Regions from separate parts of the Streptomyces sp. NPDC058985 genome, predicted to be linked through region 3. Evidence: riboswitches for the same ligand, from Rfam matches in the RefSeq annotation. Region 3 holds a riboswitch; each other region holds the start of a gene.
What was found. A riboswitch is a leader RNA that binds a small molecule or an ion and turns the genes downstream of it on or off. The one in region 3 is predicted to bind cyclic di-AMP.
Positions count from the first base shown of each region.

Region 1: linked by a shared signal. The riboswitch ahead of ACFW01_RS03530 (peptidoglycan DD-metalloendopeptidase family protein) and the one ahead of ACFW01_RS20275 (C40 family peptidase) in region 3 are both predicted to bind cyclic di-AMP.
Region 2: linked by a shared signal. The riboswitch ahead of ACFW01_RS17420 (M23 family metallopeptidase) and the one ahead of ACFW01_RS20275 (C40 family peptidase) in region 3 are both predicted to bind cyclic di-AMP.
Region 4: linked by a shared signal. The riboswitch ahead of ACFW01_RS30400 (transglycosylase family protein) and the one ahead of ACFW01_RS20275 (C40 family peptidase) in region 3 are both predicted to bind cyclic di-AMP.

Region 1 is NZ_JBHYJX010000003.1:93,897-100,865, forward strand. Features, by position in the region: gene ACFW01_RS03515 (MBL fold metallo-hydrolase) at 1-388, opposite strand, end outside; gene ACFW01_RS03520 (TetR/AcrR family transcriptional regulator) at 478-1,098, shown strand; gene ACFW01_RS03525 (SGNH/GDSL hydrolase family protein) at 1,155-1,940, opposite strand; gene ACFW01_RS03530 (peptidoglycan DD-metalloendopeptidase family protein) at 2,146-3,066, opposite strand; cyclic di-AMP (ydaO/yuaA leader) riboswitch at 3,071-3,228, opposite strand; gene ACFW01_RS03535 (tyrosine-protein phosphatase) at 3,655-4,452, shown strand; gene ACFW01_RS03540 (DUF6126 family protein) at 4,481-4,594, opposite strand; gene ACFW01_RS03545 (XRE family transcriptional regulator) at 4,600-5,223, opposite strand; gene ACFW01_RS03550 (aspartate aminotransferase family protein) at 5,287-6,672, opposite strand; partial or broken gene dxs (1-deoxy-D-xylulose-5-phosphate synthase) at 6,673-6,969, opposite strand, start outside.
Region 2 is NZ_JBHYJX010000017.1:27,794-34,762, reverse strand. Features, by position in the region: gene ACFW01_RS17430 (M16 family metallopeptidase) at 1-707, shown strand, start outside; gene ACFW01_RS17425 (M16 family metallopeptidase) at 704-2,092, shown strand; cyclic di-AMP (ydaO/yuaA leader) riboswitch at 2,284-2,448, shown strand; gene ACFW01_RS17420 (M23 family metallopeptidase) at 2,461-3,225, shown strand; gene ACFW01_RS17415 (GntR family transcriptional regulator) at 3,426-4,121, shown strand; gene ACFW01_RS17410 (FAD-dependent monooxygenase) at 4,267-5,460, opposite strand; gene ACFW01_RS17405 (MFS transporter) at 5,457-6,854, opposite strand.
Region 3 is NZ_JBHYJX010000021.1:118,358-125,326, forward strand. Features, by position in the region: gene ACFW01_RS20245 (adenosylmethionine--8-amino-7-oxononanoate transaminase) at 1-81, opposite strand, end outside; gene bioB (biotin synthase BioB) at 74-1,282, opposite strand; gene ACFW01_RS20255 (8-amino-7-oxononanoate synthase) at 1,433-2,560, shown strand; gene ACFW01_RS20260 (DUF397 domain-containing protein) at 2,606-2,836, opposite strand; gene ACFW01_RS20265 (helix-turn-helix transcriptional regulator) at 2,858-3,718, opposite strand; gene ACFW01_RS20270 (ATP-binding protein) at 3,933-4,439, shown strand; gene ACFW01_RS20275 (C40 family peptidase) at 4,480-4,953, opposite strand; cyclic di-AMP (ydaO/yuaA leader) riboswitch at 4,957-5,104, opposite strand; gene ACFW01_RS20280 (hypothetical protein) at 5,473-5,781, opposite strand; gene ACFW01_RS20285 (ATP-dependent Clp protease proteolytic subunit) at 5,789-6,424, opposite strand; gene ACFW01_RS20290 (VOC family protein) at 6,528-6,896, opposite strand.
Region 4 is NZ_JBHYJX010000044.1:42,848-49,816, reverse strand. Features, by position in the region: gene ACFW01_RS30410 (cytochrome P450) at 1-1,052, shown strand, start outside; gene ACFW01_RS30405 (transglycosylase family protein) at 1,195-2,220, shown strand; cyclic di-AMP (ydaO/yuaA leader) riboswitch at 2,404-2,570, shown strand; gene ACFW01_RS30400 (transglycosylase family protein) at 2,574-3,275, shown strand; gene eno (phosphopyruvate hydratase) at 3,511-4,791, shown strand; gene ACFW01_RS30390 (septum formation initiator family protein) at 4,891-5,373, shown strand; gene ACFW01_RS30385 (DUF501 domain-containing protein) at 5,423-5,965, shown strand; gene ACFW01_RS30380 (exopolyphosphatase) at 5,962-6,903, shown strand.

The DNA.
Region 1 (6,969 bases), on a different contig from region 3:
GGAACGGGGAGCAGCGCTCGCCCCACACGGGGTCGAAGAGCACCCGCCGCCCGTCGATCTCGGCGAGCACGCTGGAGTGCCCCATCCAGGTCAGCCGGAGTCCGGTGGCCGGCGGCCGGGCGAGGTCGGCGAGGGTCGTGGCGTGCACCGGGATCGGGCCCGACGGGGCGCGGCGGAGCCGGGACTCCCGGTCGAAGTAGATCTTGGCGAACTCACGGGCCGATCCGGAGGGCCGGGTCCGGGCGGTGCCGCCCGGGTTCTGGAAGACGCCGTCACGGAAGTGCGGCGATCTGCGGATGCGCGCCATGCGCTCACCGGTCGGGTCCGCGCCGAAGGCCGCGGGCCGGGGCGTACGGAGCCCGGAACTCGGGGAACGGTATCCGGCCACGGTAACCTCCAGGTGGATTGGGTCAGGCTCTCATTATGGTCGTCTCGTGTGACACCGACTGATCGTGTCCGGAGCTTGGGGGACGGGGCGTGGTGCGAGTCCGGTTGAGTGTGGCCGAGCGGCGCGAGGAGCTGCTGCGCGCGGCCGTCGAGCAGATATCGGCGCGAGGTGTCGCGGCGCTGCGGATCGCCGACGTGGCGTCCGCGCTCGGGGTGAGCAACGCGTTGGTGCTCTACCACTTCTCCACGAAGGAGAAGCTGGTCGCCGCCGCCTTCGCCCGGGCCGCCGAGGACGATCTGGCTCATCTGCGCGGACTGCTCGGCCGCCGTACGTCGGCGGTGCGCCGTCTGCGGGCCGCCGTGCGGTGGTACGCCCCGACGGGGCAGGCCAAGGGCTGGCGGCTGTGGATCGAGGGCTGGGCGGCGGCGCTGCGCGAGCCCGTGCTGCGGGACGTCACGCGCGACCTGGACCGCCGGTGGAAGGCCGCGATCGCCGAGGTCATCGCCGAGGGGGTGGCCGCCGGGGAGTTCCCCTGCCCGGACCCCGAGGGCGCGGCCCTGCGGCTGACCGCGCTCCTCGACGGGCTCGCCGTGCAACTGACGTCGTACGGGGGCACGGTGTCGCGGGCCCGGGCGCGGGAGTGGACGGACGAGGCACTCGCCCGGGAACTGGGCCTGCCGCGGGAGGCGTTGGGCCACCCCCGCCGCTGACCCGCCGTACCCCGTCCGCAGCCGGCCTCCGCAGCCGGCCCGCCCGCACGACGCCGTCACGCCACCGAGGCGATCCGCGTCTTGATGTCGTGCGGCGACAGCGCCCCCTTGGCGGTCACGTGGTCGCCCGAGGACTGGCCGCGCAGCCGGCGCCCGATCCACGGCACCAGGTACTCGCGGGCCCAGTGCACGTCGTCCCGGCGTACGTCCAGCGCGGCGCGGTAGGGCAGCGGCGGCCAGGGCTGGTCCGGGTCGGCCGGCACGGGCAGGCCGAGCGCCTGTCCGGCGCGCAGCGCCACCCGTGTGTGGCCCTCCGGCGACAGGTGCAGGCGGTCGGCGTCCCACGCCCTGCGGTCCTGGACGCTGCGGAGCGACCAGAGGTCGAGCACCGGGCAGCCGTACCGGTCGGCGATGGCGCGGACGTGTCCGTTGTACGTGGCGATCTTGCCGCGCAGATGCCTGAGCACGGGCACGCCGCGGGTGTCGAACCCGGTCGTCACGAGGACGGTGCCGGCCGCTTCGGCCAGCGCGGCCACCGCCCGCTCGAACCGCTCGGCCACCTCGTCGGGGTCGGTGCCGGGCCGGAGGATGTCGTTGCCGCCGGCCGCGAACGAGACGAGGTCCGGCGCGAGTTCGGCGACTCGGGGGACCTGTTCGGCCGCGATCTGGTCGAGCAGCCTGCCGCGCACGGCGAGGTTCGCGTAGGTGAAGTCGCCCTCGGGGCGCCGGTCCGCGAGCAGTACGGCGAATCGGTCGGCCCAGCCGACGAACGCCCCGTCGGGGCCGCGGTCGCCGACGCCCTCGGTGAAGCTGTCCCCCAGCGCCACGTACGACCCGATCACTGCTCTGCTGTCATTCTTCGAATCGTCTGCCACATCGGGCCATGATTCACCTTGGAATGTGACCTACGCGACCGTAGGCAGGGGTTGACGGTCGGTGAGAAAGGCCACGCCTAAAGGCTTGGTCAATTGCGGAATACACCGAAGGCCGGACCCGGGGATCGGGGTCCGGCCTTCGGTGGTGTGGGGGCTGCGCCCTGGCCGTGCGTCAGAGAGAGACGCCGTGCGAGCGCAGGAACGCGACCGGGTCGATGTCCGACCCGTAGTCCGGCGTGGTGCGGATCTCGAAGTGCAGGTGCGGACCGGTCACGTTGCCGGTGGCACCCGAGAGGCCGACCTGCTGGCCCGCCGTCACCGACTGGCCGGCGGAGACGGAGAGGGAGGAGAGGTGGGCGTACTGGGCGTAGTGGCCGTCGGCGAGCTGGATGACGACCTGGTTGCCGTACGCACCGCCGGGGCCGGCGGAGACGACGGTGCCCGCGCCGACGGCCTTGAGCGGGGTGCCGGTCGGGACGACGAAGTCGGTGCCGGTGTGGTAGCCGCTGGACCACATGCTGCCGGACTGGTGGTACGGGGTACCGACGGTGCCGCCCGCGACGGGGGAGGTGTAGCCGCTGCTGGTGCCGGCGTCCGAGGTGGAGGCCTTCTCGGCGTCCGTGGACTTCTCGGCCGGCTTGGCGGCGGGCTTCTCCGCCTCGGCCGGCTTCTCGGCGGCGGGCTTCTCGGCGGCCGGCTTCTCCGACTGGGCGGTCTTGGCGCCGACCGAGAGCTTCAGGCCGGGGTGGATCAGCGACGGGTCCGAACCGACGGCCTGGCGGTTGTCCTCGTAGAGCTTCTTCCAGCCGCCGTCGACGTTCTGCTCGTCGGCGATCCGGGAGAGGTAGTCGCCGCTCTTGACGGTGTAGGTCCGCGCGTCCGAGTTCTTCTCGGCGCCACTCGCGGCGGCCTTCTTCGCCGTCGCCGCAATGGACTGGACGGACTGCTCGGAAACGGAGTGCGCGGGAGCGGCGTTGGCGCCGGCGGCCCCGATCAGCGGGAGGGCGAGCGCGGCGCCACCGGTTCCGGCGACGGCGATGGTGCGGGTCAGGCGCATGGCCCTGGTACGGCGGTGCTTACCCTTCGCGGGCATGGCGAATTCCTCTCCGGCGCCTGCGAGGTGAGCTGTCGGGTTCGGGCTGGAGATGCCCGGCCGCGCCGAAACGCGGCTTCACCCCAAGCCGTTCCGGGAACCGGAACAGGCATTCGTACCTGTGGGTCCCCCGCTCCTGCCGGGTACGGGTGGTGGATGAGAGTGGGCTCCGGTCGGCGGCAGGATTAGGCGTCCGTCCGGATCGGTGGTGAACGTAAGGGACCAAGACGCACCCGGACAAGCGAAGGGTTCCACCAGAAGGTGTTCCGATTGATCCTTTACGGGAATTTCCGGTCACACTCCGTCGATTCGGGGAATGGCTTTTCGTGTGAACATCCTTGAAAACCGGCTTGATTACGTGGACATGACGGACGACGCACGGTTACGGATATGACGCTGCTCACGCGCCACTTCTCCACCCTTTCGCAATTCAACGCCAGTTGGGATTAAGGCATCAATTCGGACAGAAGGTGCGAGGTCGCCCTTAATCCCCTGTGGACAACTCATGGGCGCAGCCAGGGGATGCCGTATCGTCGAGGCGAGCCCGCCGCCGAGCAGCGTCGGCGGGGCGGAGTGGGAGGAGTCCCCGTGACGCAGCAGGTCCCGTCGACCGAACCCGAGCTGACCGGTGTGCGCAATTTCCGGGACGTCGGCGGACTGCCGGCCGCGGACGGGCGACGGGTGCGGCATGGCGTGCTGTTCCGCAGCGGCCACCTGGCGCACGCCACCGGGGAGGACGCCGCCTTCCTGGCCACCCTCGGCCTGCACACCATCTTCGACTTCCGCAACGCGGCCGACCAGAAGCTGGAAGGCCCCGACGTCGAGCTGCCGGGCGTGCGCAATGTGAACCTGCCGCTGAGCGACCCGGCCGACGGCGCCGAGTTCTGGAAGATGGTCCGCGACGGCGACCTCGACCAGCTGCACGCGATCCTGGCCGACGGCAAGGGCGCCCGACGGATGATCGCGTCCTACCGCACGATCATCACGGAGCGCACGGAGGAGCACTCCCGGGTGCTGCACGCGCTGGCCGAGGACAGCGTCCCCGCCCTGATGCACTGCGCGGCCGGCAAGGACCGCGCGGGCCTGTCGATCGCGGTCACGCTGCTCGCGCTCGGTGTCGAGCGCGATGCCGTCCTCGACGACTACCTCAAGTCGAACGCCACGCACCGCCGCTACAAGGTGCGCCGCGGCGGCTCCGCCGCCTCGGCCTACTCCCCCGAGGTCATGGAGCTGCTGAGTCCCTTGTTCGACGCGCGCGCCGAGTACCTGGCGGCGGCCTTCGACACCGTCGAGGAGACCTGGGGCGGCGTCGACGCCTACCTGGAGCAGGGCCTGCACCTCACCCCGGCGGCCCGGGAGCGGCTGCGCGAGCGGATGCTGGACTGATCCGGCGCGGCAGCGGTCCGCCCGGCCGCTAGCGGCCGGCGCCCACCTCGAAGAGCAGGTAGAGGAAGCCGCCGAAGACGTGTCCCAGGGCGATGTAGATGAGCAGCCGCACCCACAGGGCGCGCGGGAACTTCTCCTCCATGGATCTCACGGCATCTCCCCGGGGGGCGTCGGGCCGAGGCACAGCGCGGCCGTCGGGCTCTGCAGCAGGGTGTGGACGAAGAGCAGCTCGACCCCTTCGGGATCCTGTGCCGCGATCCGGTGCGGGGTCAGCGAGTCGAAGTGGGCGCCGTCCCCCACACCGAGCCGGTGCTCGGTGTCCCCGAGGCGCAGCCGCAGACGGCCCCTGAGCACGTGCAGCCACTCCTCGCCGGGGTGCACCCGCACGATGTCGCCCTGCGAGCCGTACGGCACCTGGACGCGCAGGGCCTGCATGCCCCGGCCCGGCGCCCCCGCCCGCCGGTACGTCCAGCCGCCCGCGACGGTCGCCTCCATGTCGGCGGCGCGCACCACGGCGTCGCGGTCGGCGGCCGTCTCCCCGAGCAGCTCGGCGACGGTCGTACCGTAGACGCGGGCGAGGGCGAGCAGCATCGGCAGCGAGGGCTGGCGCTGCCCGGTCTCCAGGCGGGACAGGTGGGCGGGCGACAGCCCGGCCGCGCGGGCCGCCGCCTCCAGGGTCAGGGCGGCCCGCCGCCGCAGCTCACGCAGCTGGGGCGCGACGGCGGCGACCGCGCCGTCGGCCGGGCCGGTCTCGGAGGAGCTCGTGCTCATGAGCCCATTCAGCCCGAGACCTGCCCCTGAGGCAAGTTTTTTGCCTACGAGGCAAAGGCCTCCTCAGCGGTGCGCCACTGCCTGCTTGACCAGGGTCTTGCCGAAGTCCCACATCAGGCCGCCCCCGTTGTGCGCGTCGTCCATCACCTCGGTGAAGGCGTCGACGAACCGGTCCGCGTCCGCGGTGTCGATGATCAGGGGCGGGATCAGTTTGATCACCTCCAGGTGGTCGCCGGAGACCTGGGTGAGGATCCGGTGCCGCTGCAGCAGCGGCACCACCACCATCTGGGCGAACAGGCCCTTCCGGGCGGCCTGCAGCATGGTCCAGCGGCTGCGCAGCTTCAGGGACCGCGGCCGGCCGAACTCGATGCCGATCATCAGCCCGCGGCCCCGGACGTCGGCGAGCAGCTCGTAGCGGTCCACCAGCGCCGTCAGCCGGGACTTCAGCCGCTCCCCGACCGCGGCGGCGTTCGCCACGATCTCCTCGTTCTCCATCACCGAGAGCACGGCGAGTCCGGCCGCCATGGCCTGCGCGTTGGACCCGAAGCTCGCCGAGTGGACCTGCACGCGGTCCATCGAGGAGTACACCTTCTGGAAGATCCAGTCCTTGCCCAGCGTGGCGCCCACCGGCACGTAGCCGCCGGACAACGCCTTGGCCACGCAGACCAGGTCGGGCTCGACGCCGTCCTCGTGCTGGAAGGCGTAGAACTTCCCGGTCCTGCCCAGGCCGGTCTGCACCTCGTCGGCGATCAGCAGTGCCTTGTGCCGGTGCAGCAGGTCCTGCGCGGCCCGCAGGTAGCCGGGCGGTGCCTCGTGCACGCCCTTGCCCTGGATCGGCTCCACGATGAGCGCGGCCACGTCTCCCTGCCGCAGCTCGTGCGCCAGGGAGTCCAGGTCGCCGAGCGGGACCGCGGTGTCGGGCAGCAGCGGCGCGAAGCCCTTGCGGAAGCCGTCCTCGCCGTTGACGGAGAGCGAGCCGGTGGTCAGTCCGTGGAAGGCGTGGGTGCAGTACAGGATCCTCGGCCTGCCGGTCGCGTACCGGGCGAACTTCAGCGCGGTCTCCACCGCCTCGGTTCCGCTGTTGCCGAAGAAGACCCGGTCCAGGTGCGGGCTGTAGGAGAGCAGCCGCTCGGCCAGGAGCCCGGGCAGCGGCGGACAGTCGAAGCGGGTCAGGTCGGCGAGCGAGGCGTCCAGGACGTCGTGCAGCGCCTTGCGGACGACCGGGTGGTGGCGGCCCAGGCCCATCACCGCGAACCCGGCGAGCATGTCCAGGTAGTCGTTGCCTTCGGCGTCCCAGAAGTGCGCGCCCTCGGCCCGCTCGTAGACCTTGTCGAAGCCGATGGTGTGCAGCATGCGCGGCAGCTGGTGGTTGAGGTGCCTGGCGTGCAATTCGTACCGCTCGGCCCCGCGCTCGGCCAAGAGCGCGGCGAGGTCGAACTCCTTGGTCATTCAGTTCTCTCCTTGCGCAGGCATGACGTTCCGTCCGTCCCCGGGGGTGTCCACCGCTCGCCGCCCGACGGCCAGGCTCGCGCCGATCCGGCCGGCGATGTCGACCGGGGTGAGGCCGATGTCCGCGAGCACCTCGGCGCGCTTGGCGTGGGCGAGGAACTGGTCGGGGATGCCGAAGCGGCGCACGGGCACGTCGGTGTCGGCGTCGCCGAGTGCCAGTGCCACCGCCGAACCGACCCCGGCCGCCCTGCTGTTGTCCTCGACGACGGCGACCAGGCGGTGCCGTGCGGCCAGCGG
Region 2 (6,969 bases), on a different contig from region 3:
GGATCGAGAAGTACTTCGGTTCCATCGCCTCGCACGACGGCAAGCAGGCCCCCCGGGACGGCTCGCTGCCCGACGTCATGGGCGGCCAGCTGCGCGAGGTCGTCGAGGAGGAGGTCCCGGCCCGCGCCCTGATGGCGGCCTACCGGCTCCCGGAGGACGGCACGCGCGCGAGCGACGCGGCCGACCTGGCGCTCACCGTCCTGGGCGGCGGCGAGTCGTCCCGCCTCTACAACCGGCTGGTGCGGCGCGACCGCACGGCCGTCGCCGCCGGGTTCGGCCTGCTGCGGCTTGCCGGGGCGCCCTCCCTGGGGTGGCTGGACGTGAAGACGTCCGGTGACGTCGAGGTGCCGGTCATCGAGGCCGCCATCGACGAGGAGCTGGCCCGGTTCGCCGAGGAGGGCCCCACCGCCGAGGAGATGGAGCGCGCCCAGGCCCAGCTGGAGCGCGAATGGCTGGACCGGCTGGGCACGGTCGCCGGACGCGCCGACGAACTGTGCCGGTACGCCGTGCTGTTCGGCGACCCGCAGCTCGCCCTCACCGCCGTGCAGCGGGTGCTCGAGGTGACGGCGGCGGAGGTCCAGGAGGTCGCCAAGGCCCGCCTGCGCCCCGACAACCGCGCGGTGCTCGTCTACGAGCCGACCGCCCCCACCGACGAGCACGCCGCCGAGAACGACGCCACCGACGAGAACGAGGAGGCGGCCAAGTGACCGACCTCGCCACCATGGACTTCCACGCCCAGCCGCAGGCCGGCGAGCCCAAGCCGTGGGCGTTCCCCGCGCCCGGCCGCGGCAGCCTCGACAACGGGCTGACGGTACTGCGCTGCCACCGCCCCGGCCAGCAGGTCGTCGCCGTCGAGGTGCTCCTCGACGCGCCCCTGGACGCCGAGCCGGCCGGCCTCGACGGTGTCGCCACGATCATGGCGCGCGCCTTCTCCGAGGGCACCGACAAGCACTCCGCCGAGGAGTTCGCCGCCGAGCTGGAGCGCTGCGGCGCCACCCTCGACGCGCACGCCGACCACCCCGGTGTCCGGCTCAGCCTGGAGGTGCCCGCCTCGCGCCTCGCCAAGGCGCTCGGCCTCGTCGCCGACGCCCTGAGGGCACCCGCCTTCGCGGACAGCGAGGTCGAACGGCTGGTCCGCAACCGCCTCGACGAGATCCCGCACGAGCTGGCCAACCCGGCCCGCCGCGCGGCCAAGGAGCTCTCCAAGGAGCTGTTCCCGGCCGGGACCCGCATGTCGCGCCCGCGCCAGGGCACCGAGGAGACGGTCGAGGCCATCGACTCCGGCTCCGTACGCGCCTTCTACGAGAGGCACGTCCGCCCCGCCACGGCCACCGCCGTGGTCGTCGGCGACCTCACCGGCCTCGACCTGGACGCGCTGCTGGGCGAGACCCTGGGCGCGTGGACCGGCTCCGCCGCCGAACCCCGTCCCGTGCCGCCGGTGACCGCCGACGACCGGGGCCGCGTCGTCATCGTGGACCGGCCCGGCGCCGTCCAGACGCAGCTGCTGATCGGCCGCACCGGATCCGACCGGCACGACCGCGTGTGGCCCGCACAGGTGCTCGGCACCTACTGCCTCGGCGGCACTCTCACCTCCCGCCTGGACCGCGTCCTGCGCGAGGAGAAGGGCTACACCTACGGCGTTCGGGCCTTCGGGCAGGTGCTGCGGTCCGCGCCGGACGGCACCGGCGCCGCCATGCTCGCCATCAGCGGCTCCGTCGACACCCCGAACACCGGCCCCGCCCTGGAGGACCTGTGGACGGTGCTGCGCAAGCTCGCCGCGGAGGGGCTCACCGACCCCGAGCGCGACGTGGCCGTGCAGAACCTGGTGGGCGTGGCGCCGCTGAAGTACGAGACGGCCGCGGCCGTGGCGAGCACCCTGGCCGACCAGGTCGAGCAGTACCTGCCCGACGACTACCAGGCGACCCTCTACCGTCAACTGGCCGCCACGGGCACCGTGGAGGCCACGGCGGCGGTCGTGAACGCCTTCCCGGTCGACCGTCTGGTGACCGTCCTCGTCGGTGACGCCGCACAGATCAAGGAGCCCGTCGAGGCCCTCGGCATCGGTGAAGTCACCGTGGTGGCGGCCGAGTAGCGGCACGCGCGGAGAGCGGCCCCAGTGACCGGAGTGTCACCGGGGCCGCCGTTTGTCCGAATTGAGGGAGAGGCTGCCCGTCTGCCCTGTGGCATGCGCTACAAAAGTCTTGTTGCGTTTGAGGATTGAACGCAGCCCCGTTTAGCGTCATCCGGGCTGTTCGTCAGGCAGTGCGCCGCACCCGCGGCACCGGACAGTCATCGCCGAGTCCCCACATGGCGCGAGCCAGGGGAGCCGGGGACCCATCGCAGTCCCTGGGGTGAATCGGACGCCCGCGCGTGTCGCGAGGGGGCCCGTAGGAGACCTTCCTGCTCCGAACCCGTCAGCTAACCCGGTAGGCGAGAGGGAAGGAAAGGACCAGCCTCTACATGGCGTTCACGCGCGCCACCGGGAAGCACCGGCGTCCCAGCAAGATGCATCGCAGTACCGCCCGCGCGGCGGGTGTCGCGGCTCTCGCCACCACCGGCGTCGTCGGCACCCTCGCGGCACCGGCGCTCGCCGCCGAGCCCCAGGCGGAACGGAGCGGACTCACCCCGGTCATCACCATCGGCGACTCCCTGGCCGAGGAGATCGACGCCCAGGCCCTCGCACAGCGGCAGGCCGCCGCGGACGCCGCCGCCCGTGAGGCGGCCCAGGAGGCCGCGCGCGAGCGGGCCGCCGAGGCGGCCAAGGAGGCACGCGAGGCCAAGGAGCGCGCCGCGCGGGAGGCGGAGCGCAAGCGCCTCAACACGTTCGTTCCGCCGATCACCTCGTCCTACGTCTCCACCGCGTACCAGGCCGGCAGCTCCCTGTGGTCCTCCGGCAGCCACACCGGCATCGACTTCCACGCCTCCAGCGGCACGACCGTGCACGCGGTCGGCGTCGGCACCGTCGTCGAGGCCGGCTGGGGCGGGGCGTACGGCAATCAGGTCGTGATCAAGATGCACGACGGCACGTACACGCAGTACGGGCACCTGTCGTCCGTCGGCGTCTCCGTCGGCCAGTCGGTCGAACCCGGCCAGCAGATCGGCCTCTCCGGCGCCACCGGCAACGTCACCGGGCCCCACCTGCACTTCGAGGCCCGTACGAGCCCCGAGTACGGCTCGGACATGGACCCCGTCGCCTACCTCCGCTCCCACGGCGTGAACGTCTGACGGCGGACCCCGCGACACCACCCGAAAGCCCCGGCCGTCCGAGCCGGGGCTTTTGGTTTTCGTCGGTGCGCAGCCGCCCGTCGTAGGCCAAAAAAGATCCATGAAATCCGCTCCGCCGTCGGAATATCCGCTGGATTGGCCTAGAGTCGCTGGACACGTCAATCGTCGACGTTTCACGGGGATTAAAGCGGAGGTCGGTCATGCGTATTCCGGCGCATTCGGTGTGCACGGCGATCCGGGACGACATCGTCGCCGGCGTCCACGTGCGCGGGGGCCGGCTCACCGAGGAACTCCTCGCCCGTCGCTACGGCGTCTCCCGCGTCCCCGTCCGCGAGGCCCTGCGCACGCTGGAGGCCGAGGGCTTCGTGGTGACCCGGCGGCACGCGGGCGCGTGCGTCGCGGAACCGACCGAACGGGAGGCCGAAGACCTGCTGGAGACCCGTACGCTCCTGGAGCCCCTGGGCGCCGCCCGGGCCGCCCGCCGCCGGACCGACGCCCACCTCAAGGTGTTGCGCGGCCTGGTCCGCCTGGGGCAGGAACGTGCCAGGCAGGGCAGTGGCGAGGATCTGCGCTCCCTGGGCGGCTGGTTCCACGAGACCCTCGCCCAGGCCGCCGGCAGCCCCTCCCTGACGGCGCTGCTGACCCAGCTGCGCCACAAGATCGCCTGGATGTACGACGTGGAGGCGCCGGCCGGACCGGTGGAGTACTGGGCCGAGCACGGCGCGATCCTCGACGCGGTGGCCCGGGGCGACGGCGACCGGGCGCGGGCGCTCATGGCGCTGCACGTCGAGCAGTCGGTACCGGGACACCGCCTGCGATTCGACTCCGGCGGCGGCAGGACGGAGCGTGTGAGGAACCCGCAACGTCCCGTAAACACGGCGAGCCTGCGGCATTAACATGGGTCCCGTATACAAAGAGCAGGAAATTCGGGGGGATTTTCCGCCTGCCGTATTCCTGCCGGTCGGCAGGAATACGGCAGGCGGAATGGTGCGAAAAAAAGCACCCGGTCCGGCAGCGGCGGTGTGAGAACCGAGCGGAGTATCAGCGGCTGCCGAAGGCGGGCAGGGTGAGGGCTGAATGGGCGGGGCGGGGCTCCGGCGCGGGCATGGCGCTGAGGTCGCGCAGTCGGTCGTTGCGCTGCTCCAGGGCGCGCGCGGTGGTCGGGAAGAGGGTGGCGCCGCCCTGGCCGACCAGGTTCTGGTTCAGGGTCACGAAGTCACGGGTGCCGTGTTCGTAGGCGGCGAAGCCCGCGGCGTGGTCTCGGTCGGCCAGGGAACCGGCCAGCATGTAGGCGCCGACGAGGGCGAGGCTGGTGCCCTGCCCGGTGAGGAACGAGGGCGCGTACGCGGCGTCGCCCACCAGTGCGACCCTGCCGCTTGACCAGCGGGGCATGCGGATCTGCCCGACCGCGTCGAAGAACACGTCGTCCGCGTCCTGGAGGGCGGTCAGGATGCCCGGGACCTCCCAGCCGGCGTCGGCGAAGACCTCGGCGAACAGGTCCCGTTGGGCGTCCGGGCTGCCGAAGGCGTCGAAGGGCGGCTGTGGCCGGGCGAAGTTCAGGAAGGCGTGCACTTCGTCGTCGTCCCCCACGGCGTAGAGGGCGGCGGCCCTGCCCGGGGCGTTCCACATGACGCTCTCGTGGGAGAGGCCGAAGGTGTTGCGCATGGTGAATACGGCGAAGCAGTAGCCGAGGTACCGGTGGAACCGCTCCTCGGGACCGAAGAGCGTCTCCCGGGTGCGTGAGTGCATGCCGTCCGCGCCGAACACCAGGTCGAAGGTGCGGCTGCCGCCACCGCGGAAGGTGACGTCGACCCCGTGCCCGGACTGGTCGAGGGTGTCGACGGAGTCGTTGAAGAGGAACTCCACCTCGTCCCGGACCGCCGTGTACAGTGCGTCCGTCAGATCCCCGCGGCGTATCTCCAGGTCCCGTCCCGCGACGCCGCCGGTGACGGCGTGCGGGTGGAGCGAGGCGACCTCGCCGCCGTCCCCGTCCCGGAAGGTGAGCCGGCGCAGGTCGATGTGCGCGTCCCGCAACCGCGGCAGGATCCCCATCCTCTCCACGACGTCGAGTGCGGTGCCGCGTACGTCGACGGGGTAGCCGCCGCTGCGCAGCGTGCCGGCCTTCTCCACCACGGTGACCTCGAATCCGTGGCGGTCGAGCCAGAAGGCCAGGGCGGCACCGGCGATGCCGGCCCCGGAGATCAGGACCTTGGGCCCCGGTGCGGTGCGGGTCATGCTTTGACTCCTTTGCTCATGGTGCGGGTGACGAACAGGGCCAGCGAGACGACGACGCCGGCGAGGACGAATCCGGTGACGTAGGCCGATTCGGCCGCGACCTTCGACCCGGAAGGGGTGCCGGCGGTGAGGAGCGCGCCGCCGAGCTGCCCGCCGACGGCGGAGCCGACCACGCGGCTCACCAGGATCAGGCTGGTCGCGATGCCGGTGTCGCCCTGGTCGACGGCGGTGGCGGTGCTGGTCATCATCGCCGTGACGCACAGGCCGTTGGCCAGCGCGATCAGCACCTTGCCGACGACGAGGTGCCACACCTCGGTGTGCACGGCCGCCACGGCGAGCAGGCCGGCGGCCATCATGACGACGCCGGTGTTGACCACGGCACGCGAGCCGAAACGCCGGTCCCCGATCCCGCCGAGCGGCCCGGCCAGCGTCGCGGCGAGAGCGCCGGGCAGCAGGAAGAAACCGATCTCGGTGGCACTGGCCCGGAATCCGTAACCGTCGCCGCGCTCGTCGAGCAGTTGCGGAATCAGATAGACCGCCATCGTGGCACCGAGGCAGATGACGAACGTGAGCACGCACGCCTTCCATATCGCGGGCCGTGCCAGCATGCGCAGGTCGATCATCGGTGCCGCCGCGCGCCGTTCGACCCTCACCCATCCGGTGACGAACGCGGCCAGAACCAGCACGAGGGCGACGAGCGCGAGTGGCTGCGAGCCGGCTTCGGGCGCCAGCGCGAGGACGAGCATGAGGGTGACCAGCATCCCGCTCAGCAGCAGCAGGCCGGGCCAGTCGATCCCGGAGCCGTCCGACCGGCCCGGTGGATCCGTCGGCATCAGCCGGTTCACGAGCAGGGTGGCGCCGATGACCGCGATCGTCGGCAGCGCGAACATCCAGTGCCGGGAGAGCTGTTCCGCCACCGGACCGGCCGACAGCATGCCGACCATCGACCCGCCGACGAAGAGTCCGCTGACCACACCGATGGCCACCTTGGACTCACCGGCGGGGAGGTGTTCGCGGACCACGATGAACGACAGGGGCAGCGCGCCGATCATCGCACCCTGCAACACCTGGCCGACCAGCAGCACGGGCAGGTTGGGGGCCAGGGCGGACACCGTGCCGCCGACCGAGACCACCGCCATGAGCCGGATCAGGATCTTCTTCCCGCCGTAGCGGTCGCCGAACTTGCCCGCCAATGGGGTGATGAGCGCACCGGTGATGAGGAGGATGATGCTGAGCAGCGCTCCCTCGGACTGGCTCATGTCCAGTTCGCGTTCCAGGAGCGGGATCGTCGGTGCCACCACCGACTCCAGGGCACCGGTGGACAGCGCCAGGATGCCGAGGGCCCCGACGGCGGATTTCCGGATGGGGACCGGGGGAGCCAGGGTTGTGGTCATGGGTGTCCTTTCCGTCGTGGCCGGGGTGAGGGCCGTTGACGGAGGACAGAGTGGGTGGACGGCCATACGGCGGGCGTCATACCCGGGAGCCAATGTGTGCGTGATACCGCGGTAG
Region 3 (6,969 bases):
CGGCATGGGGCCGTACGGGTGCCAGACGTGCCGCCGGTCGAGCGCCAGCAGCTCGTCCACCGTCAGCGCGGGCTCAGGCATTGGGCGCGAGATCCGTCCCGGCACCGCGGCGGCGCACGGCCACCAGATCCGTCCGGGGCTCCTCGGTCCGGGACGCCGGCGCCGGAGCGCAGACCCCGCCGTCGGCGTGCGACCCGCAGCCCCCGCCCTCCTCGCCGTCCCCGTGCGATCCGCAGCCGCCGCCCGCGTGCGATCCGCAGCCGCCACCGGCGGCCGTGACCCGGTGCTCCGGCAGGGTCACCCGGTCGGCGCCCTCCACCTCGAAGCCGGCGTCCGCGATCATCTCCAGGTCGGCGTGGCCGGCCTGGCCCTCACTGGTGAGGTAGTCGCCCAGGAAGATGGAGTTGGCCAGGTTCAGGGCCAGCGGCTGCAGGGTGCGCAGGTGGACCTCGCGCCCGCCGGCGATGCGCACCTCGACGTCCGGGCAGACGAACCGGGTCATCGCCAGGATGCGCAGGCAGCGCTGCGGGGTGAGGTGCCACTCCTTGGCCAGCGGCGTGCCCTCCATCGGGATCAGGAAGTTGACCGGCACCGAGTCCGGGTCCAGTTCGCGCAGCGAGAAGACCACGTCGACCAGGTCCTCGTCGCTCTCGCCCATGCCCGCGATGAGACCCGAACAGGCGGAGAGCCCGGCCGCGTGCGCCTTGCGCACCGTGTCCACCCGGTCGGCGTACGTGTGCGTGGTCGTGATGTCCCCGTACGTCGCCTCGGACGTGTTGAGGTTGTGGTTGTAGGCGTCGGCACCCGCCTCGCGCAGCCGCTCCGCCTGACCGTCGGAGAGCAGCCCCAGGCAGGCGCACACCTCGACGGACCCGTCCTGCTCCTTGATGGCCCGGATGGTGTCCGAGACCCGGTCCACGTCCCGGTCGGTCGGGCCGCGTCCGCTGGCCACCAGGCACACCCGCTTGGCGCCCCCGGACACCCCGGCGGCCGCGGCCGCGGTGGCCTGGTCGGGCTTGAGCCAGGTGTACTTGAGGATCTCCGCCTTGGAGCCCAGCCGCTGCGAGCAGTAGGAGCAGTCCTCGGGACACAGGCCCGACTTGAGGTTGACGAGGTAGTTGAGTTTCACCCGTCGGCCGAACCAGTGCCGGCGCACCTTGCCGGCCGCGGCCACCACATCGAGCAGGTCGTCGTCGGAAGTGGCGAGGACGGCCAGCGCCTCCTCGCGGGTCGGCGACTCGCGCCGAAGCCCCTTGTCCACCAGCGTGTTCAGCAGGTCCATGAGAGCCGATCCTGTCCTAAGGGGCCGCCCGGGGCCAAGGAGAGTTTGCACAACACTGACAGATCGACGTGTGGGTATTGCCACACCTCGCGGGGGTGGCCATGCCGCTAGTGTCTGTCCATTGCCTACAAATTCCCCAAGGAGCGGCTCATGGCGTTCGGCTGGATCGACGAACAGGCCCGGGCGCGCCACGAGGCGGGACTCGTACGGATCCTGCGCCCCCGTCCGGCCGACTCGCCGCTGCTGGACCTGGCGAGCAACGACTACCTCGGACTGGCCCGGCACCCGGAGATCACCGAGGGCGCGGCCCGGGCGGCGCGCACCTGGGGCGGCGGGGCGACCGGTTCCCGGCTGGTGACCGGCACGACCGAACTGCACGCCGCACTCGAACGCGAACTGGCCGCGTTCTGCGGATTCGAGGCCGCGCTCGTCTTCTCCTCCGGCTATGCGGCCAACCTCGCCGCGGTCACCGCCCTGGCGCCGCACGGCAGCCTGGTCGTCTCCGACGCGGGCAACCACGCCTCGCTGATCGACGGCTGCAGGCTGGCCCGCGGCACGACCCAGGTGGTGGCGCACGCCGAACCGGAGGCCGTGCGCAAGGCGCTGGCGACGCACGACGGGCCCGCGGTCGCCGTCTCCGACACGGTCTTCTCGGTCGACGGCGACGCCGCGCTCCTGGCCGCCCTCGCCGACGTGTGCCGCGAGCACGGCGCCGGTCTGGTCGTGGACGACGCGCACGGACTGGGCGTGCTCGGCGACGGCGGCCGGGGCGCCCCGTACGCGGCGGGTCTCGCGGGCCGGGAGGATGTCGTCGCCACGGTCACGCTGTCCAAGTCGCTGGGCAGCCAGGGAGGTGCGGTTCTGGGTCCTGCCCGGGTGATCGGCCACCTGGTCAACGCCGCCCGGACGTTCATCTTCGACACCGGCCTCGCCCCGGCCGCGACGGGCGCGGCGCTGGCCGCGCTGACCCTGCTGCGCCGCGAGCCGGAGCGCGCGGCGCGGGCCCGTGCCGTCGCCGCCGAACTGCACGCGCGCCTGACCGCGTCGGGCCTGGAGGCGGTACGTCCGGACGCCGCGGTGGTCTCGGTGCGCGCGCCTTCCCCGGAGGGGGCGGTGCGGTGGGCGGCCGACTGCCGTGCGGCCGGCCTGTCCGTGGGCTGTTTCCGTCCTCCTTCCGTGCCGGACGGTGTCTCACGGCTCAGGCTGACCGCTCGGGCGGACCTCTCCGGGGAACAGATCGAACGCGCGGTGCGGGTGATCGGCGAGACGCGACCATGAGTCGGCGTGGCATGGCCGTGTGTCGTCCGACGTCTCGTGGGGTGGTCAGTCCTGGTGGATCCCGGCGGTGAAGGACGTCCAGCTCTCGGGGGAGAAGAGCAGGGCGGCCCCGGCGGGGTTCTTGGAGTCGCGCACCGCGAGAAGTCCGGCCCAGCGGCCGGCCGACGGCCGGGCCGTCTCCACGCAGTTGTTCGCGCCCGTGCTGTAGCTGCTGCGCAGCCACCGCACGCCGGTCAGATCGGTGCCGGCAGGGATGTTCCGGGGAAGTTCGGACATGGAGCCTGACATGGTGCCTCCTTACGCGCCTGCCGCGGTCGCGGCGATGAAGTCCAACGAGTCCTCGGGCGAAAGGGCATGGATCAGAAGGGCGTTGAAGGCCTCGGTATAGGCCTCTAGGTCTTCTTTCCGTTCGAGATGCAGGCTACTCGTCAAGTGGTCGAGAACAACCACGTCCAGATCAGAAGTGCTCGAAAAAGAGAAGATTACGAAAGGGCCGGTGACACCGATGTGCGCCCCGGCGGCAAACGGCAATACCTGGAGCCGGACATGCGGCAGACGCGCCGCCTCCACCAGCCGCTCCAGCTGACGTGCCATCACCCCGGGGCCGCCCACCTGCCGGCGCAGCACCGCCTCGTCCAGCACCGCGCTCAGCTCCAGCGGCGGTTCGCCGCGCAGCACGTCCTGCCGGGCCAGCCTGACCTCCACCAGCGCGTCCAGCCGCTCCTCCGGCATGCCGTCCACGGCGGCCCGCGTCACCTCGCGGGCGTACTCCGGGGTCTGCAGGAGGCCGGGGACCACCGTCGTCTCCAGCGTGCGCATCGCGCCGGCCTGGGACTCCAGGCTGATGAAGTCGCGGTAGGTGGGCGGCAGCACCCCGCGGTAGGCGTGCCACCAGTGGTGCCGGCCGCCCGCGTCGTCGGAGCGCGCCAGCATCACCAGCAGCCCGCGCAGCTGGTCGTCGTCCACGCCGTAGGCGTCGAGCAGTAACCGCACGTCGGCCGGTTTCGCCCCGCTCGTCCCGGTCTCGATGCGGCTGACCTTCGACTGGTGCCAGCCCACCAGCCGGGCCGCCTCCCCGCTGGTGATGCCCGCCGTCGTGCGCAGGGCGCGCAGTTCCGCGCCCAGCTTTCTGCGGCGCACCACCGGACCGTGCTGCATGGGCCACTCCCTTACTCCTTATGGGCCGCCCAAATCCGCTCTGCCGTCGCAGAGTTCACCGCTTCGAGCGACAGATATATGCATATCTTGGCGGATCGCCGTCCTTCACGGGCCGGGTGATGGCAGTCTGGCGGCGAAGCACCAGTCCGGGACCGTACTCGAACCGCCCGCTTCGTGTCGGACCACGGTCCCGTGAGAAAGGGACGACGTTGCCATGGCCGATCACCTGGAAGCATCCGTCACTCTGCCGAGCGATCCCGCTTCGGTGGCCGCCGCGCGCACCTATGTGGCCGGCACGCTGGTGGAGTGGGGCCTGCCGGCGGACGCGGAGATGTCCGACACGGTCCGGCTGATCGTCTCCGAACTGGCGACCAACGCGGTCCAGCACACGCTCGGGCAGTCGCCCACCTTCACGGTGGACCTCGTCCTCGACCGTGACGAGCGGCTGCGCATCGGCGTCACCGACAGCCATCCGCGCTTCCCCAAGCGCCTGCCGGCCGCCGTGCAGCAGGACAACGGCCGCGGCATGGTGATCATCCGCTGGCTGACCGCCGAATGCGGCGGCAAGCTGCGGGTCCGCCCCACGCGGGAGGGCGGCAAGACCGTCTCCATCGAACTGCCCTGGACCGCCCCCGGCACGCCGGCCGCCGCCGAGGGGGTGACGGCGGGGCAGAACGCCGTCATCCCCCTCGGGAGAGCTGCTCGACCCCGGGCTGTCTGACCCCGTGTCACTCGATCACGGGGCGTCTGGCCCCTGGGGGCTACTTGACCCGGCCGTAGGAGACGCTCCCGGTCCAGATCTTCTGCAGGCGTACCACGTCCCCGGTCTTCGGGGCGTGCCAGAGCTTGCCCTTCCCGGCGTAGATGCCGACGTGGTAGACGCTGCGGCCCGAGTGGAAGAAGACCAGGTCTCCGGCCTTGCGCTTCTTGGCCGAGACGTGGCGGGTCTTGTTGTACTGCTGGGCCGCCGTGCGCGGCAGCTTCTTGCCGGCCTTCTTGAACGAGTACAGCGTCAGGCCGGAGCAGTCGAACCTGCGGGGCCCGACGGCGCCCCACCTGTAGGGGGAACCCTTCTTGGATGCCGCGATCTTGAGGGCCTTCGTCGCATGAGCCGCCGCGGCCGCCTCCGAGGAGAAGCCGGGGACCACGACGGAGCCGCCTACCGCGGCGAGAGTGAGGGCCGAGGCCGTACCGGCACGAGCCATCAGGGACGGGACACGATTGAGCGCGAACATGCGCAACCCTTCGTCAGCCGCCTGTGAAGGATGACCTGTCGGATTCGGGCTGGCGAAGTTGCCCGGCCGCACGAGTGCGGCTTCACCCCAAGGGCTGCTCGGTCCGGCGCCTCTCCCACGGAGGCGACCGCTCCTGCGACCCGTCGTGCTCGGGTCCTCCACTCCTGCCGATCCACTTCCTCGCGACCGGTCGTCCGGGCGGCGGCAGGACTCGGCGTCCGCCCGGACCGCCCCGCCGCTGCGGCGGGGGCTTGTCGTCAGTCACGGATCTTGTCTCGCCGGAGGGGGAATTCCCAACGGAACGTGCCTTTTGTGTTGTTACTCACCACCCACCCGTTCGGGTGGACGCCGCTGTGTTCGAGCCGGGGTCGTAGGCGATGACGCCCCCGGGACCAGCGGCGCAGCGGTAGGCGCGGACGTCGGGGGAGGGCGGCCGCGCAACCCGGACCGGTCGTCAACCGGGTGTGTTCCTACGCCGAAAGGAGGTACGTCTTTTGGTCCGTTTCGAACCCCGTCCACTCAACTCTCGGAACACGGCGGAAGACTGAGGCGTCCCGTCCGCCGCTCGCCGTCCAGTACCCGCAGGGCGCGGGCGAGGGGGGGCGCGTGCAGTTCGGTCTCGCCCCGGGCGTGCATCAGCTCCAGCGCGTCACGCAGGGCCGCGGCCTTCCCGACCAGCGCCTGGGCGGCCCGCAGTCCCCGGTAGGTGTCGCCGTCCCGCGCGGGGTTGATGCGCCCGAGCAGGTCGACGACGTCCAGGTAGCGGTCGATCAGCTCCGCCTCGGCGCGGGTCAGGGCGGGCAGGGGCGGCAGTTCCGGTGGCAGCATCGGCCGTTCACCGGGTGCCGGGTGTGCCGGGCGCGGCGGAGCGGTCGGACACGATCCGGTCCACCAGCCCGTACTCCAGAGCCTGTTGGGCGTCCAGGACGGTGTCCCGCTCGATGTCCTCGGTCACCTGCGCCGGAGTGCGGCCCGTGTGCCGTACAAGGATCTCCTCCAGGCGGGCGCGGATCCGTGCCAACTCCTCGGCCCGGATGGCCAGGTCGCTCGCCTGCCCCTCGATCGGCTCGGTGAGCAGCGGCTGACGGAGCACCACCCGCGCCCCGGGCAGCATCGCGCGCTTGCCCGGCGTGCCCGCCGCCAGCAGCAGCGCGGCGGACGCGCCGGCCTGTCCGAGGCAGGTCGTCTCCACGTCGCAGGCGACGTAGCGCATCGTGTCGTAGATCGCCGTCATGGCCGTGAACGAGCCGCCCGGGGAGTTGATGCAGAGGGCGATGTCCCGGTCCGGGGCCTGGTGCTCCAGGTGCATGAACTGCGCCATCACGTCGTTCGCGGAGGTCTCGTCGACCGGCGTCCCGAGGAAGACGATCCGCTCCTCCAGCAGTTTCGAGTACGGATCCGACGTCCGGGCCCCGGCGCTCGTGCGCTCGGTGAACTCGGGCAGGACGTGGCGGGCGGACGGTCGGGTCATGGCGAACCCCTTCTCGTGACGGAACCCTCTTCGGCTGCACTGGCTCCGTATAAAATGTACAGGACGTACATTGTGAGGGGGTGGGAATCGCGCAACCCCGCGATCATTTCCCGTGCGGCGGCTCGTGCAGGCCGAAGAGGGAGCCCTGGTCGTCCCGGCAGAGCGTGAACCGGCCGAACCGGGCCACCGACTCCGCGTCCTCCTCGCCCTCCTCACCCAGCTCCTCCACGGAGCCGCCCAGCTCACGCACCCGGGCCACGGCGGCGTCCAGGTCGTCGACCCGGAAGAACAGGTACGGGGAGGCGCCCGGGTCGCCGCCGTGCATGCCGCCCGGCAGCCCGGCGGTGCCGATGGAGAACCCGCGCCCCGTGGGGCCCGCCTCGAGGGCCCAGCCGAACAGGGTCCCGTAGAAGACCCGGCCGCGCTCGGGGTCCGCCACGCCGAGCTCGAAGAACGACGGTTCGCCGGTCATGGGTGCCTCCCGCGGGACGTGCCATGGGGCAAGAGGTGGCCTGCGCTCCCATCGTCCACCCGGCCCGGCGGCG
Region 4 (6,969 bases), on a different contig from region 3:
GGGAGCGCAAGGCCGAGCTGATGACCCACCTGCTGAACATCGACCCGCCGGACCACACCCGGCTGCGCCGACTGGTCAGCAAGGCGTTCACCCCCCGGCGGGTCGCCGAGTTCGCGCCCCGGGTGCAGGAGCTGGCAGACGGCCTCATCGACCGGTTCGCGGCCGACGGCTCCGCCGACCTGATCCACGACTTCGCCTTCCCGCTGCCCATCTACGCCATCTGCGACCTGCTCGGTGTCCCGCGCGAGGACCAGGACGACTTCCGGGACTGGGCGGGCATGATGATCCGTCACGGCGGAGGCCCCCGCGGCGGCGTCGCACGGTCGGTCAAGAAGATGCGGGGCTACCTCGCCGACCTCATCCACCGCAAGCGCGCCGCGCTGCCGTCCGAGGCGGGACCCGGCGAGGACCTCATCTCGGGTCTCATCCGCGCCTCCGACCACGGCGAGCACCTCACCGAGAACGAGGCCGCGGCGATGGCGTTCATCCTTCTGTTCGCGGGTTTCGAGACCACGGTCAACCTGGTCGGCAACGGGACCTATGCCCTGCTCACCCACCCCGAGCAGCGCGCCCGCCTCCAGTCCTCCCTGGCGGCCGGCGACCGGGGCCTGCTGGAGACCGGCGTCGAGGAACTGCTGCGCTACGACGGCCCGGTGGAGCTGGCCACCTGGCGCTTCGCCACCGAGCCGCTCGATGTCGGCGGAGAGCGGATCGCCGCGGGTGACCCCGTCCTCGTCGTCCTGGCCGCCGCCGACCGGGACCCGGAGCGCTTCACCGACCCGGACACGCTGGACCTGGCCCGCCGCGACAGCCAGCACCTGGGGTACGGCCACGGCATCCACTACTGCCTCGGCGCCCCGCTCGCCCGGCTGGAGGGCCAGACCGCGCTCGCCACGCTCCTCACCCGCCTCCCCGACCTGCGCCTCGCCGCGGACCCTGGCGAACTGCGCTGGCGCGGCGGTCTCATCATGCGTGGTCTGCGCACTTTGCCCGTCTCGTTCACGCCGTCCGCGTCAGCGCCCGGCAACGGTGCGTCGTCAAGGCAAACCTGACACGCCCTCAACTCTGTGATCTTCACGTGATCTGCGCGGCATGAACTTGTGACAAGCGATCATCTGCCTATACGTTCACGAATCAGTGTGGCGACGAGCATCACCCGCCGCACGGTCCCCGTCGTCTGTGAAAGGTCGTCGCATGCTCTCCGGGAACGGTCGTCATCGCCGCCCCCGCCAGGCTCCCGCACTGGTCGTCGCCGCCGGAGTGACCGGCTCCGCCATCGCCATCCCGCTGCTCGGCGCCACCGGCGCGCACGCGGCCGGGGCGAACTGGGACCAGGTCGCCGAGTGCGAGACCGGCGGCGCCTGGAGCCAGAACGCCGGCAACGGCTACTACGGCGGCCTCCAGCTCCCCCAGGAGGCGTGGGAGCGGTACGGCGGTCTGGAGTACGCGGCCAGCGCCGACCAGGCCAGTCGCTCCCAGCAGATAAGAATCGCCGAGAAGCTGTACGCGGACCAGGGCATCGCGGCCTGGCCGACCTGCGGGCTGCTCGCGGGTCTCGGCAACCCCCCTGGGGCCACCGGCGCCACGGACGCGACCGGTGACGGCTCGTCGGAGGAGTCGCGGTCCCCGGAGAAGTCGGAGACCCCGGAATCGGCCGAGTCCTCCGCCGGCAAGACGCCCGAGTCGACCACGTCTCCGAACGTGACGGATTCGTCCGAGTCGTCCGCTTCGCCGTCTCCGTCGGAGTCGACCGAGGGGTCGGACTCGTCCCCCGAGACGTCCGGTTCGTCCCCTTCGCCGTCCTCCTCGCCCTCGTCGGGCTCTTCCGATGCCTCGTCCGACGGCAAGGATCAATCCGCCAAGACGGACACAACGCCCGAAAGCAACCCTCACGCCACCGCCGAACCGGAGGCCGCCGACCGCTCGTCGGGCTCCGGCAAGCATCGCGGCGACAGCGCGGACGAGGGCGGGCGCTGGAAGGGGCTCACCGACAGCACCTCGGGCCGGCACGCCTCGCGTGACGGAGGGCCGGGGGACGCCGACGACGGCTCCTACATCGTCCGCTCCGGGGACAATCTCTGGGCCATCGCCGACTCCCTTGGCGTCGACGGCGGATGGCGCGCGCTCTACTCCGACAACGAGCGGGTCGTCGGCCACGACCCCGACCGCATCCTGCCCGGTCAGACGCTCACGGTCACGGGCGAATCGGGCGAAAAGTAGGGGGAGTTCACGTCACGGTTAGAGGCTCTATGTCCGTTTTGGATCTCGTGAGAGATAGGTCTCAGAAGCCGTGATCGTCTTTGAAAATCCGCGGAGCGCGTGTCTACGGTCATGACCGCTCGCCATCGCGGGCCCCGACAGCCGCAACGCCGAATCCTGCCAGCGGCCGTACGGGAACAGTCGTCGCGTAAAGCGCCGAAGGCAGGAGCGGGGGACCCAAGGTAAGTGCCGCACCGGGCAGTTCTGCCGGAGCGGCTAGGGGTGGAGCCGAGTTCCGAGAGGAACCCGGCCGGGCAACTCAACCGGCCCGAACCCGACAGCTCACCTCGCAGGCGTCGGTGAGGGGATCAACCATGCTGTTTTCCGGCAAGGGCAAGCACCGTCGTCCGTCCAAGGCCACTCGCGTCATCGCCGTCGCCGGCGTGACCGGTGCCGCCGTCGCCGCCCCGCTGATGGCGGCCGGCAACGCCTCCGCCGCCACCAACGCCGAGTGGGACGCCGTCGCCCAGTGCGAGTCCGGTGGCAACTGGTCCATCAACACCGGCAACGGCTACTACGGCGGCCTCCAGTTCTCCGCCTCCACCTGGGCCGGCTACGGCGGCACCCAGTACGCCGCCACCGCCGACCAGGCCAGCAAGGCGCAGCAGATCGAGATCGCCGAGAAGGTGCTCGCGGGCCAGGGCAAGGGCGCCTGGCCGGTCTGCGGCACCGGCCTCTCGAACGCCGCGAACACCGGCGGCGGCTCCGGCGAGAGCCAGGACGGCGGCTCCACCGCCGACCGCTCCACCGAGCAGAAGGCGTCCCGCTCCGACGAGCGCCCGGCCGCCGAGCCGAAGGCCGAGAAGAAGGCCGAGAAGAAGACGGTCACCACCCCCACCGGCAAGAAGGTCGAGAAGGGTGACGGCGAGTACAAGGTCGTCAAGGGTGACACCCTCAGCTCCATCGCCGAGGAGCACGAGGTCAAGGGCGGCTGGGAGAAGCTGTTCAAGCTGAACGACGACATCGTCGACGAGGCCGACCTGATCTTCCCGGGTCAGCAGCTGCACCTGAAGTAGGCGGCGCCTGCCGCGACTCCCGCCCCGGTGCGTGTTCCCCGTGCGCACCGGGGCGGGCCCCTTTTCGAAATCGGCTTTGTTTCGTTCGGAAACAATTTACTCTCGGTTCTGTCCAGCGGGTGGGCGATCGGCTGGCCGATCGCCCGGAGCCGGTTAGGCTCGGTCCCGCAGAGCCGACGCGGTCCTGCGGACCCGCGCGTCACACCGAAGCGTCACATTGAAGAAGGAGATGCTCGTGCCGTCCATCGACGTCGTCGTAGCCCGGGAAATCCTGGACTCCCGAGGCAACCCCACGGTCGAGGTCGAGGTCGGCCTCGACGACGGCAGCACGGGTCGTGCCGCCGTTCCGTCCGGCGCCTCCACCGGTGCCTTCGAGGCCATCGAACTCCGCGACGGCGACCCGGGCCGTTACCTCGGCAAGGGCGTCGAGAAGGCCGTCCTCGCCGTCATCGAGCAGATCGGCCCGGAGCTGGTCGGCTACGACGCCACCGAGCAGCGCCTGATCGACCAGGCCATGTTCGACCTGGACGCCACCGACAACAAGGGCTCGCTCGGCGCCAACGCCATCCTCGGCGTCTCCCTCGCCGTCGCCCACGCCGCCTCCGAGGCCAGCGACCTGCCGCTCTTCCGCTACCTGGGCGGCCCCAACGCGCACCTGCTGCCGGTGCCGATGATGAACATCCTGAACGGCGGCTCGCACGCCGACTCCAACGTGGACATCCAGGAGTTCATGATCGCCCCGATCGGCGCGGAGTCCTTCTCCGAGGCCCTGCGCTGGGGCGCCGAGGTCTACCACACGCTGAAGAAGGTCCTGAAGAGCAAGGGCCTGGCCACCGGCCTCGGCGACGAGGGCGGCTTCGCCCCGAACCTCGGCTCCAACCGCGAGGCCCTCGACCTCATCCTGGAGGCGATCAAGGAGGCCGGCTACACCCCGGGCGAGCAGATCGCGCTCGCGCTCGACGTCGCCGCGTCCGAGTTCTACAAGGACGGTTCCTACGCCTTCGAGGGCAAGAACCGCACCGCCGCCGAGATGACCGAGTACTACGCCGAGCTGGTCGAGGCGTACCCGCTGGTCTCCATCGAGGACCCGCTGTTCGAGGACGACTGGGACGGCTGGAACACCATCACTGCCAAGCTCGGCGACAAGGTGCAGCTCGTCGGCGACGACCTGTTCGTCACCAACCCGGAGCGCCTGGCCCGCGGCATCGAGGAGAACTCGGCCAACGCGCTGCTCGTCAAGGTCAACCAGATCGGTTCGCTGACCGAGACCCTGGACGCCGTCGAGCTGGCCCAGCGCAACGGCTTCAAGTGCATGATGTCCCACCGCTCCGGTGAGACCGAGGACGTCACCATCGCCGACCTGGCCGTCGCCACCAACTGCGGCCAGATCAAGACCGGCGCCCCGGCCCGCTCCGAGCGCGTCGCGAAGTACAACCAGCTGCTGCGCATCGAGGAGATCCTCGACGACGCCGCGGTGTACGCCGGCCGCAGCGCCTTCCCGCGCTTCAAGGGCTGAGCGCCGCCGTCACAGGCAGCGTCGTACGTACGTCCCCGTACTCGGTCCCGTACCGTGTGCGGGGACGTACGCACGTGTGGACGGGAAGCGGGGACAGACATGGCGGTGAAGGACCGGGACCGTTTCTCCACCGCGACCAGGATCCGGATCATCGGGGAACAGACCGCGGCCCGGGTCTACCGCTCGCAGACCAAGCGCCAGGCCCGTCGCTCCCGGCTGACCGGCCGGGCCGCGCTGCTCGCGATGGTGCTCTGCTCGCTCGTCGTGGCGCTCGCCTATCCGATACGGCAGTACGTCGCCCAGCGCGCCGAGATCGCCGATCTGCGGCGGGAGCAGCAGGAGACCCGGGACCGGGTCGAGGAGCTGCGCGACCTCAAGGCGCGCTGGCAGGACGACGCCTACGCCGAGCAGCAGGTCCGGCTGCGGCTGCACTACGTGATGCCGGGGGAGACGGGGTTCGTCGTCGTCGACCCGGACTCCGCCAGGAAGGCCCGCGCCGAGTCCGGCGGCGCCGACCGCCCCTGGTACCGGAACGTCTGGGACGGTGTCGACAAGGCCGACGCCGCCGCCCGCCGGCCGTGAACCGACCGCGCCGGCACTGACTCAACAGGAAGACCAGCAGAAGACAGTCATGCAGACTCCCCCGCCGACCACGCCGCGCACCGAGCCCACCGACGCGGACGTGCTGGCCTTCAAGCAGCAGCTCGGCCGTCCTCCGCGCGGTCTGCGCGCCATCGCGCACCGCTGCCCCTGCGGACAGCCGGACGTCGTGGAGACGGCACCGCGGCTGCCCGACGGCACCCCCTTCCCGACGCTGTACTACCTGACGTGCCCGAAGGCGGCCTCCGCCATCGGCACGCTGGAGGCGAACGGCGTGATGAAGGAGATGACCGAACGCCTCGCCGCCGACCCGGAGCTGGCCGCCGCCTACCGCGCGGCGCACGAGGACTACATCCGGCGCCGCGACGAGATCGAGGAGCTGACCGGCTTCCCGAGCGCGGGCGGCATGCCGGACCGGGTCAAGTGCCTGCACGTGCTGGTCGCCCATTCGCTGGCGGCCGGACCCGGCGTCAATCCGCTGGGCGACGAGGCGATCGCGCTGCTGCCCGAGTGGTGGCGCAAGGGTCCGTGCGTGACGCCCGCCGGCCCCGCCGGCCAGGAGGACGCCCAGTGACCCGGGTCGCCGCCGTCGACTGCGGTACGAACTCCATCCGGCTGCTCGTCGCGGACGCCGACCCCGCCACGGGAGAGCTGACCGACCTGGACCGCCGCATGACCATCGTGCGGCTCGGCCAGGGCGTCGACCGCACCGGGCGGCTGGCGCCCCAGGCGCTGGAGCGGACCTTCGCCGCCTGCCGCGAGTACGCCGAGGTGATCAAGGAGCACGGCGCCGAGCGGCTGCGCTTCGTGGCGACCTCCGCCTCCCGGGACGCGGAGAACCGCGACGACTTCGTGCGCGGGGTGCTGGACATCCTCGGGGTGGAGCCGGAGGTCATCTCCGGCGACCAGGAGGCGGAGTTCTCCTTCACCGGGGCGACCCGGGAGCTGGCGGGGCGCGACGACCTGGACCGGCCCTACCTGGTCGTGGACATCGGCGGCGGCTCCACCGAGTTCGTGGTGGGCGACGACCATGTGCGCGCCGCCCGTTCGGTGGACGTCGGCTGCGTGCGGATGACCGAGCGGCACCTGGTGCGCGAGGGCGCGGTGACCGACCCGCCCACCGCCGGGCAGGTCGCGGCGATGCGGGCCGACATCGAGGCGGCGCTCGACCTCGCCGAGGAGACGGTGCCGCTGCGCGAGGCGCGCACGCTGGTCGGGCTGGCCGGGTCGGTGACGACGGTGTCCGCCATCGCGCAGGAGCTGCCGGCGTACGACTCGGCCGCCATCCACCACTCCCGGGTCTCCCGGGGCCGGGTCCGGGAGATCACCGACTGGCTGCTGCGCTCCACGCACGCCGAGCGGGCGGCCGTCCCCTCCATGCACCCGGGCCGCGTCGACGTGATCGGGGCGGGCGCGCTGGTGCTGCTCTCGATCATGGAGCGGACGGGCGCGGAGGAGGTCGTCGTGAGCGAGCACGACATCCTCGACGGCATCGCGTGGTCGGTGGCGTAGGGCCTGTCGTTTGGGGCAGGCCGGCTGACAGAGACTGCGCCTTTGACTCACCCGAGCGGGGCGTGG